DNA from 3 places in the Yersinia enterocolitica subsp. enterocolitica genome. Region 1 is predicted to be linked to each of the others. Evidence: predicted binding sites of a transcription regulator. Region 1 holds the regulator's gene; each other region holds the start of a gene.

Region 1 (4,274 bases):
AGGCCAATGCACAGCCGATTAAGGTATCCAGCAATCGTGGAACTAAAAAGTCGGCGCCCTCTCCGGTCAATAATTGCAAGATATACACTGTAGTGATGGTTCTAAAGATGACTGACCAGCCATAGTTTTTGCGCTGAACCAGATAGGCTATCAATGTGATGAGCAACATAATGCTCAGCGTAGTCCCTTCCGGCATTTGAAAATGCAGCAGGGCCGCGGCGAGTAACAGCCCAATCAGAGTGCCCAAGGCTCGGTGGTGAATCCGAATTTTAGTGGCGTTATAGCCGTTTTGCGTCACCAACATGATGGTGAGTAAAATCCAATAAGGTTTAGGCAGATGGATCAGGCTACCAATATAACTGCCCGCTGCCAGCGTTACGCCCATGCGGCCTGCATCACGTAATGCGCTGGATTTAAATGATAGATAGCCAACAAGCGCTGGCCAGAATGGTTGAGATAGTTGGCTTGACATCAAATCGCGGTCATATTGCGGGCGCTGATCGCTCAGGATCTGGGTAATGTGGCTGATATGGTAATAGCAGAATTGTGCCACCGGATTATCAGGATGTTGCTGGGCAACCTCTTCCAGCTCGACCAGCGCATCACCGGCACTGAAATGGGTCTTCGCGCGGTGGTGATAGAGAATATTATCGGCGATGGTGCGCATTTGTGTTGAGATAATCTGCACATTACGTTCAAGGATGGCTTCTATTGAACTCTGCTCTATCAGCTCTTGCGCCTTTTCTGACTGATTCATCGCCGCAGTGATATGTTCCTGCAAATCAAGCGCCATCTGAAAGAGTATCAGTAGCCGCTTTTGCTCTTTTTTGGTGGCATTGGGTAGTAGATTAAACTGTTGATAAAGTTGGTTAATTTTATCCATAATACCTTGCTGCCTATCCAGCAGGGCTGGCATCGCTTTTTCCGCATCCTGGTGCTGACCAAGCAAAGAGTAGGCAGCATCGCAATAATCGGCCAACAGATGATAAAGCTGGCTCAGTGGCTCACGGATGGGCTGGTCTTTACATAACCGAAACCATAGCCAGGTAAATACCCCGTACCAGAGAGTCCCCACGGCACACATCAATGGCGCTTGCCAAATAGGCGCACGGCCTACCATGCTGAGACTAAAAATAGCGGCGATCAACGCTGCCGGGAGCAACCGGCCGTTGAGCTGGCTGATAGCACCACTTACCCCCAACGTTAATGCGAGACCAAGCATCACCACCGGTAATGGGATATCCCACAGCAGTAATTGTTGAGTCAGAAAACTACTGAAGGTAAAGAGTGTCCCGCCGACAATCAGCCGCCGGAAGAAATGTTGATGGGGAGTATCGAGCGAAGCAATATTACAGCAGGCGGGTATCAGGGAGAACATCAACCCCAGCCGCAATTCCCCCACGGCAAACCCCAATGCCGCCGGTAAGCAGAGAACCAGTGTTTGGCGGAGCGCATAATTAACTTCAGGATGATAAATAAGCCGTTGCCATTTCATGTAGGCCCCAGAAATTTATTAATCACACAAAAGAAAACCGGTGCCGAAGTAGCAGCACCGGTTTATAGGGAATTAACGGGTGCCGTAAACGACAATCGTTTTACCGTGTGCGGAGATCAGATTTTGATCTTCCAGCATTTTTAGTATCCGCCCCACAGTTTCGCGGGAGCAGCCAACTATTTGACCAATTTCCTGGCGGGTAATCTTTATCTGCATCCCATCTGGGTGGGTCATGGCATCAGGTTGTTTTGCCAGATTAAGCAGCGTTTGTGCAATGCGTCCAGTCACATCAAGGAAAGCAAGGTTACCCACTTTCTCAGATGTTATCTGTAAGCGATTCGCCATTTGTGAAGACAGGCGCATCAAGATATCTGGATTGACCTGAATTAACTGGCGGAATTTTTTGTAAGAAATTTCAGCCACTTCACAGGCAGTTTTTGCTCTGACCCAGGCACTACGTTCTTGGCCTTCTTCAAATAATCCAAGTTCGCCGATGAAATCTCCCTGGTTGAGATAGGAGAGAATCATCTCTTTACCTTCTTCATCTTTGATCAGCACCGCAACGGAGCCTTTCACGATGTAGTAAAGTGTTTCGGCCTTTTCACCTTGGTGAATTAGCGTACTCTTCGATGGATATTTGTGGATATGGCAATGAGACAGGAACCATTCGAGAGTCGGGTCTGTTTGTGGCTTGCCGAGAACCATTCGCTGTTATCCTCTGTTGTTATCGCTGCCTAACTTAACAGGGCTCAGAGTTCCCTGTACGGCGTGCTTATAAAATACACTTTCTCTTAGCATATTAATTTGCTCAACTGCCGAAAGGTATAGCCAAGATAGGTACCGGATAGAAACCCTTCACTGAGTATTGAGAAGCTACCCTATTTAATTCTAAAAACAATACTTTCGGTTCTGTTTGTAGCACAGGATGAGGCTAGTGTCTTGTGTTGTATCGCTTCAGCATGATGAACATCGGGTTACATTGCCAGTTTGTAAATGAAAGGGTAGTCTGAATCGGAAAATTTAACCGGGAGCAAGAGTTATGCAGGCACGTGTAAAGTGGGTTGAAGGGCTAACATTTTTAGGTGAGTCCGCTTCAGGTCATCAAGTTTTAATGGATGGGAATGCTGGAGACAAAGCCCCCAGTCCGATGGAAATGTTGTTAATGTCGGCCGGTGGCTGTAGTGCAATTGATGTCGTTTCTATCTTACAGAAAGGGCGTAACGATGTGCGCGATTGCGAAGTGACATTAACCTCGCAGCGCCGGGAAGAAGCACCGCGCCTGTTTACGCAAATTAACCTGCATTTTATTGTCAGCGGCAAAGGTTTGACGGATAAAATCGTTGAGCGTGCGGTTGAGCTTTCGGCTGAGAAGTATTGCTCGGTTTCTTTAATGTTGGGGAAAGCGGCGACTATTACCCACAGTTTTGAAATCCGTGACATCGCCTAAGCAAACCCTTCGTACTTGAAGCTGCAGGGTTGTTAGCTGCGCTCGCTCACCCGAATCACTTACTTATGTAAGCTCATCGGGATGAGTTCGCTTGCCGCCTACCTGCAGCCCCAACTACTTTGGGTTGGGATAGCATCAAATTATTTTTTCTTTCCAACAATTGCTTTACTGCAACGCCAAGGACGAAGGAGATTAGCCTATTTTTTTGCCTTCCAGTAGTTGCTGCACCAACGGCGCCATAATCAGCTCCATTGCCAGCCCCATCTTCCCGCCGGGTACCACCAATGTATTGATATTGGAAATAAACGACCCTTGCAACATTGCGAGCAAGTAAGGGAAATCGATTTGATCCAAACCTCTGAAGTGAATGACGACAAAACTTTCATCCAGTGACGGAATGGCTTTGGCGGCAAATGGATTAGAGGTATCAACCGTCGGAACGCGTTGGAAGTTAATATGGGTGCGTGAGAACTGTGGCGTAATGTAGTTAATGTAGTCATCCATGGACCGCACCACGGAATCCATCACCGCTTCACGGGAATGGCCGCGCTCCCCGGTATCGCGGACTAATTTCTGAATCCACTCCAGGTTGACTATCGGTACCACGCCGACCAGCAAGTCGACATGTTTTGCGACATCATGATGTTCGGTCACGACCCCGCCGTGCAGCCCTTCATAAAACAGCACATCAGTGGGTTCCGGCAGCGCCTCCCAAGGGGTGAATGTGCCTGGGATCTGGTTATAGGGCACGGCTTCATCATAGGTATGGAGATACTTACGTGAGCGCCCAGTTCCATGCTCGCCGTATTGCGACACACTCTCTTCTAACTGACCAAAGTCATTGGCTTCTGGGCCAAAATAGCTAATATGTCGGCCTTGATCCCGTGCCTTACGGATGACGGTATCCATTTCAGGACGGGTATAGCGATGGAAGCTGTCACCTTCAATTTGCGCTGCACGGATATTCAATTGCTGAAAAATTTTGCGAAACGCCAGACTGGTGGTGGTTGTCCCTGCGCCACTTGAGCCGGTGACGGCTATAACCGGATGTTTAATTGACATATTAGCTGTAACTCCATGGGGTTAGATCCTCAGTGGGCGGGCTTAAACGGTCTGTTTTTTCTTGTTAATGGTTATTTTTAGGGCAAAGTGCCCAGCTTGTCACCCTGATTTTACTTAGAGGATAGGGTAACAACGCATGGGTTATGGCAGCTCTTCTGCTCCGGCCCGAAAGGCGCCGCGTGGCATGATATTGATGGTTTCGTGTAGCTCTGACCAAACTAATACCGCCTCACCACTGACTAATTGACGGCGTACGTCTTCGACTTTTTG
Region 2 (4,274 bases), 1.9 Mb from region 1:
TAAAGTCTTGTGATAACAACGGTAGGATTGGCTGCACGCAATAGAGCAGGGCGAAGGTCGCTAATCCGGCGGAAAAGAAAGCCAGGGTGACACGAATAAATTCCGGTGTACCGCGTTGAATATAAGGACGTTTAGTAAAACGAGTGGTTTTAGGCGTTGTAGCAGTTGCATCGTCATTTGCGGCGAGGTTCGACACTGCGGTATCCGTAGTGAGCAAAGAGGTGGTCACGGTATTTCCTTATCATTAGCACAATAAAAACAAGCACAATCAAAACAGTTTGTTCACCGCAAGAGCACAGGCTCAATCGTCGTTCGGTGTAATAATAGGATCATAGAAATAGCAGAGTTTTTTGTCTAATATATTAATTATTCATAATAAGACTTTAAAAATATCACTGGAGTCGGATGAGTATTGAACTCAGGCATTTACGTTATTTTATCGCGGTGGCTGAAGAGTTGCATTTCGGGCGAGCAGCAGAGCGTTTACGTATTTCTCAGCCCCCGCTGAGCCAACAAATTCGGATATTGGAAGAGCAAATCGGGGCCAGGTTGTTTGCCCGCAATAACCGTAATGTCAGCCTGACACAGGCCGGTGTGCTGTTTTTAAAGGAGGCTTACCAAATTCTGGCGCAGGTTAGCTCGGCCGCTGAGAAAGCAGCGCGTTTGCATCGTGGGGAATCGGGGGAGTTAACCATTGGTTTTACCTCATCGGCACCGTTTATCAGCACCGTATCTAAGAATTTGCGCGCTTTTCGCCAGTTGCACCCGCACGTTCATATTAAAATGCAGGAAGTGAATACCAAACAGCAAATTGAACCCTTGTTGAATGGTCAACTTGATCTTGGTGTGATGCGCAACACTCGCTTGCCCGACGCGCTGCAATACCGTCTGTTGTTACGCGAGCCTTTAGTTGCGGTGGTCCACGAAGAAAGTCCGTTAGCTGCTTTACCTCTTGGGCGTGTCAAATTTAGTTCGTTGGCCGATCAACCTTTTGTTTTCTTTGCTCGCGAGGTAGGTACTGCGCTTTATGATGAGATCCTCACGCTGCTGACTCGTGCTGGGATCACTCCCTATATCACGCAAGAAGTCGGGGAGGCGATGACCATTGTCGGGCTGGTATCCGCCGGTTTAGGTGTTTCTATTTTGCCAGCGTCATTCACGCGGGTAAAAGTGGATGGGGTGAAATACTTACCGTTAGCTGAAAGCAGTGCGACAACTGAGGTGTGGTTGGTGAATCATAAACATCGCCCGGTGACCGCGCCAGCGGAAGCATTGATCCGCCTAATGATAGCGGATAGCCCAATAAATGAAGCATAAAGGCAGTTTGGGTTGCTAAGGTTAAATAATATTGGTGAGTGTTTTTCGACCTTTATTCGTCTAAATAATCAGCGCATAGTCAAAGGGCATCGGCGATTATGTGCAGTAAATCACATAACTAATCAAATAGTTGACGCCATATGCTAAAAGCCCCAACATAGCCGATAATCTTTATTTAGAAGCGCGAAAAATACTCGGTGACAGAGAAGGAGCCGGTTTAGTGATAACGGATGGACAGCCTGGGCATATTGATCAAATCAAGCAGACCAATGCAGGGGCCGTTTATCGGCTGATTGATTTGTTCGGCCCGATATCCCGTATTGAACTGTCTAAGAGGGCGCAATTGGCCCCCGCCAGTATCACCAAGATTGTGCGGGAATTAGTTGAAGCCCATTTGGTAAAAGAAACCGAATATCAAGATGTTGGTAGTCGTGGGCGGCCAGCAATTGGTTTGGTTCTGGATACCGAGGCTTGGCATTATGTCTCCGGACGGATTAGCCGAGGTTCGATAACTCTCGCGCTGCGTGACCTCAGCAGTAAACTGGTAGTTGAAGATCAAATTCCCTTACCGGATAGCCACTCTGAGCCCTTACTCAATCGCATTCTCAGCGAAGTCGACCAATTCTTTATCCGCCATCAGGAAAAACTTGAAAGGCTGACGGCTATCGCCATTACCATGCCCGGTATCATCGACGCACCAGCGGGTATTGTGCATAAAATGCCATTTTATAAAGTGGATGAAATGCTACTTGGCCCGGCATTGGAGCAGCGAACGGGATTACCTGTTTATCTGCAACATGATATTTGCGCCTGGACGATGGCAGAGGCCTTGTATGGCGCTTCGCGTGGCTGTCAGAATGTGATTCAAGTCGTGATTGATCATAATGTCGGTGCAGGGGTTATTGCTGCGGGTAGGGTATTACACGCAGGCAGCCGTAGTGTGGTTGAAATTGGCCACACTCAAGTTGACCCTTATGGCAAACGTTGTTATTGCGGTAACCATGGTTGTCTGGAGACGGTTGCCAGTATTGAAAATATGCTGGAAATTGCCCAACAGCGATTAAATGGCTCAATGAGTTCGTTATTACATGGCTCACCACTGACGGTTGAGTCTTTATGTGATGCGGCGTTGGCCGGCGATCAATTAGCTAAAGATATTATTCTAGGTGTTGGCCACAGTGTCGGGCGCATTATTGCCATTATGGTCAATTTATTTAATCCGGAAAAGATTCTGGTTGGTTCGCCATTAAATAAAGCGGCTTCTATTCTGCATCCCGCCATTGCATCTTGTATTCGCCAACAAGCCCTACCTGCTTATAGCGAGCATATTTTGGTGGAGCCAACGGCATTTTTTAATCAGGGGACAATGCCGGGAGCCGCTCTGGTAAAAGAAGCATTATATAATGGCTCTTTATTGGTGAAACTCCTGCAAGGATAGGGCATTACTAATAATTAAGAGTTAATTATTAGTAGGTATATTGGGTGTGTTCCCCATATTATTGAGCGTTATCCGCTAAAAACCGCTCTCAGTTCGGCAAAACATTGCGCTAACGCAAGCTGTCTGTGGTCGGCATCGCCTAGACTTTTATCCATGTTACCAATTTCGCTAATATTAGGCGGAAAGACGTGAGTCGAAGTGGTCAGATTGCGGAGTATTGTTATGTTAACGCGTATTTTTGTGACGGGTACCGACACTGCTGTTGGTAAAACCGTAGTGTCACGGGCCTTACTTCAGGCCTTAAGCCAAAATGGCAGAACAGCTGTTGGCTATAAGCCAGTAGCAACGGAGAGTAAAGATACTCCCGATGGACTACGCAACCAGGATGCACTGATTTTACAAGCTTCATCCTCTATTGAAGTGGATTATCAGGAAGTTAACCCATACCCACTGGCTGGGGATGTTATCCATGCCTGCTCTGACACCCTGATTAACTACAATAAAATGACCGAAGGATTGCAGCTCTTATCAACGAAAGCCGATACCGTTGTCGTCGAGGGGTGCGGTGGCTGGAAAGTGATGATGAACGACCAACGTTTTTATTCTGACTGGGTGATTCAAGAACAGTTACCGGTTATTTTGGTGGTCGGCATTAAATTAGGTTGTATTAATCATGCCTTATTAACTGCTCAAGCTATTCTTAATGATGGATTGCCATTATTAGGATGGGTTGCCAATCGTATTAATCCAGGACTGGCACATTACGCTGAAACTATTGCAATGTTACGCGAACGTTTACCTGCACCACAATTAGGGCAACTACCTTATTTGCCCCATGCAGAACAAAAGCCGTTAGCAAAGTATTTAGATCTCACCGCAATAGCCAAGTAATATATCCATCAAACTTTAATTTAGCGTGAGTGATATACTGAAATAGGGCGTAACCAACGGGCTATTGTTGTCGAAATAACGCAGGATAATAGTAGCTCTGGCAACAGGGTATAGGCTCCTGTCATTTCGCACACCATGAGTGCTGCCATAATAGGCGCGTGAGTGGTCGCTGCCAGCAATGTCGCCATGCCTGTCAATGCCATTAATAACGCAATATTGTCACCCAACATGGGCCACCAGGCAAATATTTGACCGCATAACATCCCCAACGCCGCACCAACAAACAGTGTTGGCGTAAATACCCCACCAGGAGCACCCGAACCGCTACTGGCCAGTACCGCCAACAACTTACAAACCAAAATACCGCCAATTAACAAAATTCCCGGCGGGGTGGTCAATAATGATTGCACCACACTGTAACCATTGCCCCAGACTTCAGGGAAAATGAGCGATAATAGCCCGACAATCACCCCACCCAGCGCCAATTGCAGTGGTGGTGATAAGTTCAGGGAACGAAATGCATGCCCGCTGGCTGTCATACCTTTAAGGAACAGTGGCCCACAGAAACCGGCGAATAATCCCAATAGTGCCATTAGGAGATATTGTATCGGCCACGGGGATGGCAGCA
Region 3 (4,274 bases), 1.0 Mb from region 1:
GGTTTAAAACCAACTGTTTTCGCCACACCCAAGTCACGAATGGTACGCATCATGATGCCAGCACTTTCCAACGTGGCATTAACTGGCACTTTACCGGTGGAGGTTTTGATGAAATCAGCCCCAGCATTGATAGCAATCTCGGAGGCCTGACGAATCAAATGTTCCTGCTTCAACTCACCGGTTTCGATGATAACTTTCAGCAATACATTGGCGTCAGCACAGGCTTCTTTGCACTGTTTCACCAATTCAAAACCGACTTTATCGTTACCGGCCATTAAGGCGCGATAGGGGAAAACCACATCCACTTCATCAGCACCATAGGCAATCGCCGCACGGGTTTCAGCCAGCGCGATGGCAATATCATCATTGCCGTGAGGGAAATTGGTGACCGTTGCTATGCGGATTTCAGACGTTCCCTGCTCACGTAATGTTTTACGCGCAATAGGAATAAAGCGAGGATAAATACAGATTGCCGCGGTATTACCGGCAGGGCTTTTAGCCTGATGACACAGAGCAATAACCTTATCGTCGGTATCGTCGTCATTCAGGGTGGTTAAATCCATTAAACTCAGCGCGCGTTTGGCATAATCATTGAGATTCGCGCAGGCGGTTAAATCGGTCATAAAACTCTCCAACACTATTTCAGCCCCAGCACCTTGCCAAAGCTGAGCATTTATTTATGAGCCGAATGGTTCTAAGCTCAATACGTTGGCGAGCGGACTTGGTTCCTTGAAGATAGCCCCATCTGGGTGGCAATTGAGATCCATCTCACCGCACTAACTTATAGCTCTATTTGAACACGTTATCAGCACATGAGATGTGTTCAAATTCACATTAATCAATAGTAACTTGTAACGCGCCGATATTATATGTGATTAGAGTCACAAAATAACCTGATTTATAGCTTTCAGCCAGTAAACGCCCACTCGCATCAAGGATAGCTTATGGGCGGAAAATACGCAGGATTATGGGCCATCTCATCAAGATGGCCCATGGGCAAAATTATAATGCCAGGAAAAAGCCGGCGATGGTGGCACTCATCAAGTTCGATAAAGTACCTGCCGCCACCGCCTTTAAACCAAAGCGCGCGATATCGTGGCGGCGGTTAGGGGCCATGCTACCTAATCCACCCAACAAGATGGCGACAGAGGATAAGTTGGCAAAACCACACAGCGCGAAGGAAATAATGGCTTTAGAATGTTCAGAAAGCACCTGCAAACCGGCAGAGCGCACCAGCTCTTCGGCCTGTAGATACTGACCGAAATTCATAAATGCCACGAATTCATTCACAATGATCTTCTGGCCGATAAAGGAACCTGCCACCATCGCCTCGCTCCACGGAATACCGATCAGATATGCAATTGGTGAGAATACCCAGCCCAAAATCAATTCCATCGAAAGTTGCGGATAGTCGAACCAGCCGCCGATGCCGCCCAGAATACCATTTAGCAATGCAATCAATGCAATAAAGGCCAGTAGCATCGCCCCGACATTCAGTGCCAATTGTAGACCCGACGCCGCGCCAGACGCCGCAGCATCAATGATGTTAGCCGGTCGGTCATCTTCAGCAATCAGTGTGGCCGCATCAACATTATCACGGGTTTTTTCGGTCTCTGGCACCATCAGTTTGGCAAACAATAACCCACCAGGTGCAGCCATAAAGGAGGCGGCAATCAGATATTCCAACGGCACACCCATTTGCGCATAACCGGCTAATACAGAACCGGCGACCGAAGCCAAACCACCGCACATTACCGCAAATAATTCGGATTGGGTCATGGTGGCAATATAGGGGCGCACCACTAATGGGGCTTCAGTCTGGCCGACAAAAATATTGGCTGTGGCAGAAAGAGATTCAGTACGCGAAGTCCCCAATAGTTTTTGTAATCCACCACCCAAGACTTTAATCACCAATTGCATAACGCCGATATAATATAAAACGGCGATTAATGAGGAGAAGAATACAATGACGGGCAAGACTCGCAAGGCAAATACAAAACCGCCACCGCCAAAAACTTCAAACATTTTGTCGGAAACCAAACCGCCAAACATAAATGAAATCCCGTCATTGCCGTAAGCAATAACATTCGCGACGCCTTCAGACATGCCACCCAGAATACGACGCCCTACCGGTACATATAAAACCAGCGCGCCAATGCCGACCTGAATAATAAATGCCCCAACTACAGTGCGAATATTAATCGCCCTAAAATTACTTGAAAGAAGTACGGCTATTAATATCAGTACTGCCATTCCGACCAAACTCATGAGCATGCCGATAATCCTGTTAATAATTTGTATTAAAATAATGTTGGTGGATTATACCGGCATGATCTGGTGATCAAACAATCTCTGTCACAAATAAACACAACTAAAAGTAACCGCAAAGCTATTAACGTGACGGATATCACATCAAAATGGTAAGAACGCGTATTTTGCTAACTATTAGCGTGGTTTGTATGGGAGCGTCAAAACCTAAAGTGTGGATTGATCGGCTGAAGGTAAATGAAATAAACGCTGGCTATTGAGCAAAAGCTGAGTAGCAATATCGAGTGGTGCTTCTTGACGTAACTCACACAATGCAGCGAATACATTAGCCGCTCGCTCTGGTCGATTGGGTTGACCTTGAAAACCAGCTAGTGGCATATCCGGCGCGTCTGTCTCCAGTAATAATGCAGATAACGGTAATGCCGCCATGACATTACGGGTTTTCTGCGCCCGCTCATAAGTGATGGTTCCGCCCACCCCAATATAATAACCCAAGCGAATGAATGCCTGTGCCTGAGCTAAACTACCCGCAAAGCCGTGAACCACTCCCGTACGTGGCAAGGCAGCTTTACGCAATGCTGAAGCCAGCTGATCGTGCGAACGACGCGAATGCAAAATTACTGGAAGATCATACTGTTTGGCCAATTTTAACTGGGCGTTCAAGAGTGCCAATTGCCGGGGTAACTGCGGCTCATCCATATAGAGATCCAGGCCAATCTCCCCCACCGCCACCAATTTTTCTGTTTTAATCGCCAGTGCTGAGGCCAGGGTGGCTAAAGCGGCGTCTTGATGCTGCGCAATATAAAGCGGATGCATGCCCAGTGCGGCAAATAATGGCGGATAATTCGCTGCCAAATCGAGAATACGCGGGAAATAATCCGCACTGACGGCAGGCACAATAATTTGTCTAACATTCGCTTGCCCAGCACTCAATAAGCTGGCCACTTCCGCACCACGGAAAGGGGGAAAATCAAAGTGACAATGTGTATCGATAAAATAGGGCATTTGCCCGCTAATCACTGCCATTACGCGGTATCACCCTTGGTTTTCGCCACATCTGACGGCAAAATAATCTCCGCTTGTAATGGCTTTTTCTTGCTCCGAGTCACTGTCGGAATAATCAACCCGCTGTCTGCTACCGTCATCTGAGGTGGAAGATGATGATCCGAGGCTTTTGTAGCATTTGCAGGCGCGGTAATCTCCGGTGATTGAGTGATAGCAAATGAAGAATCATCATTGTCAATCAAGTCAGCCATATCATCTGGCTGGTTAATATCTTGCGGCTGGATCATTCGGCGGGAAAGGGGGATCGACGTTTTTCCACTGTTGATCTCAGACTGATCTTGCTGATCTCGCGGTAGTAGCCAGTGCCCTACGGTTGCCAGAAAATAGCGGCCACAGCGACGCCCTAAATGATAGTCCCGATTCAACGCAGGGATTCGACTCCCCAAAGCATTACTGGCCAGCGGCTTAGGCGGGAAAATCTCGAAAATGCGCAAGTCACCCGGCGGTTTTTCAATAAATTGCTGAATACGATGATAACTCTGCTCATGCTGCTGCATAATTCGCACCAGTTGCTGCAAGCTACTCTCACTCAGCCAATGCTCCATTCGCTTCATCCATTGCGGCGTGTAATAAGCCTGCGAAGGTACAGTGCGGATAACGACAATCGTATCGGCCCCACGGCGATAAGCTTCTTCAACCGGAATAGCATCACTAATACCGCCATCAAGATAACTTACCCCATCTAAATCAACTCCTTGCCGATATAGGCCCGGAATAGCACTGGAAGCCTTAATCGCCGGTAACCAGCTTTCTTTCGTCGGAGAGATATAGGTAGGTTCGAAATCATCACTGCGGCAAGCACACATGAGAAACTCACGGCCCTCGCGTAGATGCTGTTCGGCTTGATCCATTGCCAATGGCAATTGTTGTGAGGTGATATCCACCAGCCAATCGAGATCAATCAGATGACCGCCACGCACAAAACGCAGTGGATTAAAGAA

What was found. The regulator CRP, encoded in region 1, controls carbon source genes, mostly activating them, when cyclic AMP is high. The targets are predictions, from matches to a motif close to ATGTGANNNNNNTCACAT.
Region 2: mlc (sugar metabolism global transcriptional regulator Mlc) is a predicted target of CRP. The motif match lies at 1,416-1,433, and genes of this name have one in related genera.
Region 3: FGL26_RS18960 (NupC/NupG family nucleoside CNT transporter) is a predicted target of CRP. The motif match lies at 2,396-2,413, and genes of this name have one in related genera.

Annotation. Positions count from the first base shown of each region.
Region 1 is NZ_LR590469.1:3,004,833-3,009,106, reverse strand. Features, by position in the region: gene FGL26_RS14495 (YccS/YhfK family putative transporter) at 1-1,495, opposite strand, end outside; gene crp (cAMP-activated global transcriptional regulator CRP) at 1,568-2,200, opposite strand; gene FGL26_RS14485 (OsmC family protein) at 2,535-2,942, shown strand; gene FGL26_RS14480 (phosphoribulokinase) at 3,135-4,004, opposite strand; gene FGL26_RS14475 (YheU family protein) at 4,146-4,274, opposite strand, start outside.
Region 2 is NZ_LR590469.1:1,094,875-1,099,148, reverse strand. Features, by position in the region: gene FGL26_RS05125 (MFS transporter) at 1-229, opposite strand, end outside; gene FGL26_RS05120 (LysR family transcriptional regulator) at 406-1,317, shown strand; gene mlc (sugar metabolism global transcriptional regulator Mlc) at 1,538-2,755, shown strand; gene bioD (dethiobiotin synthase) at 2,978-3,646, shown strand; gene clcB (voltage-gated ClC-type chloride channel ClcB) at 3,667-4,274, opposite strand, start outside.
Region 3 is NZ_LR590469.1:4,002,730-4,007,003, reverse strand. Features, by position in the region: gene deoC (deoxyribose-phosphate aldolase) at 1-623, opposite strand, end outside; gene FGL26_RS18960 (NupC/NupG family nucleoside CNT transporter) at 1,003-2,274, opposite strand; gene FGL26_RS18955 (metal-dependent hydrolase) at 2,476-3,273, opposite strand; gene FGL26_RS18950 (patatin-like phospholipase family protein) at 3,294-4,274, opposite strand, start outside.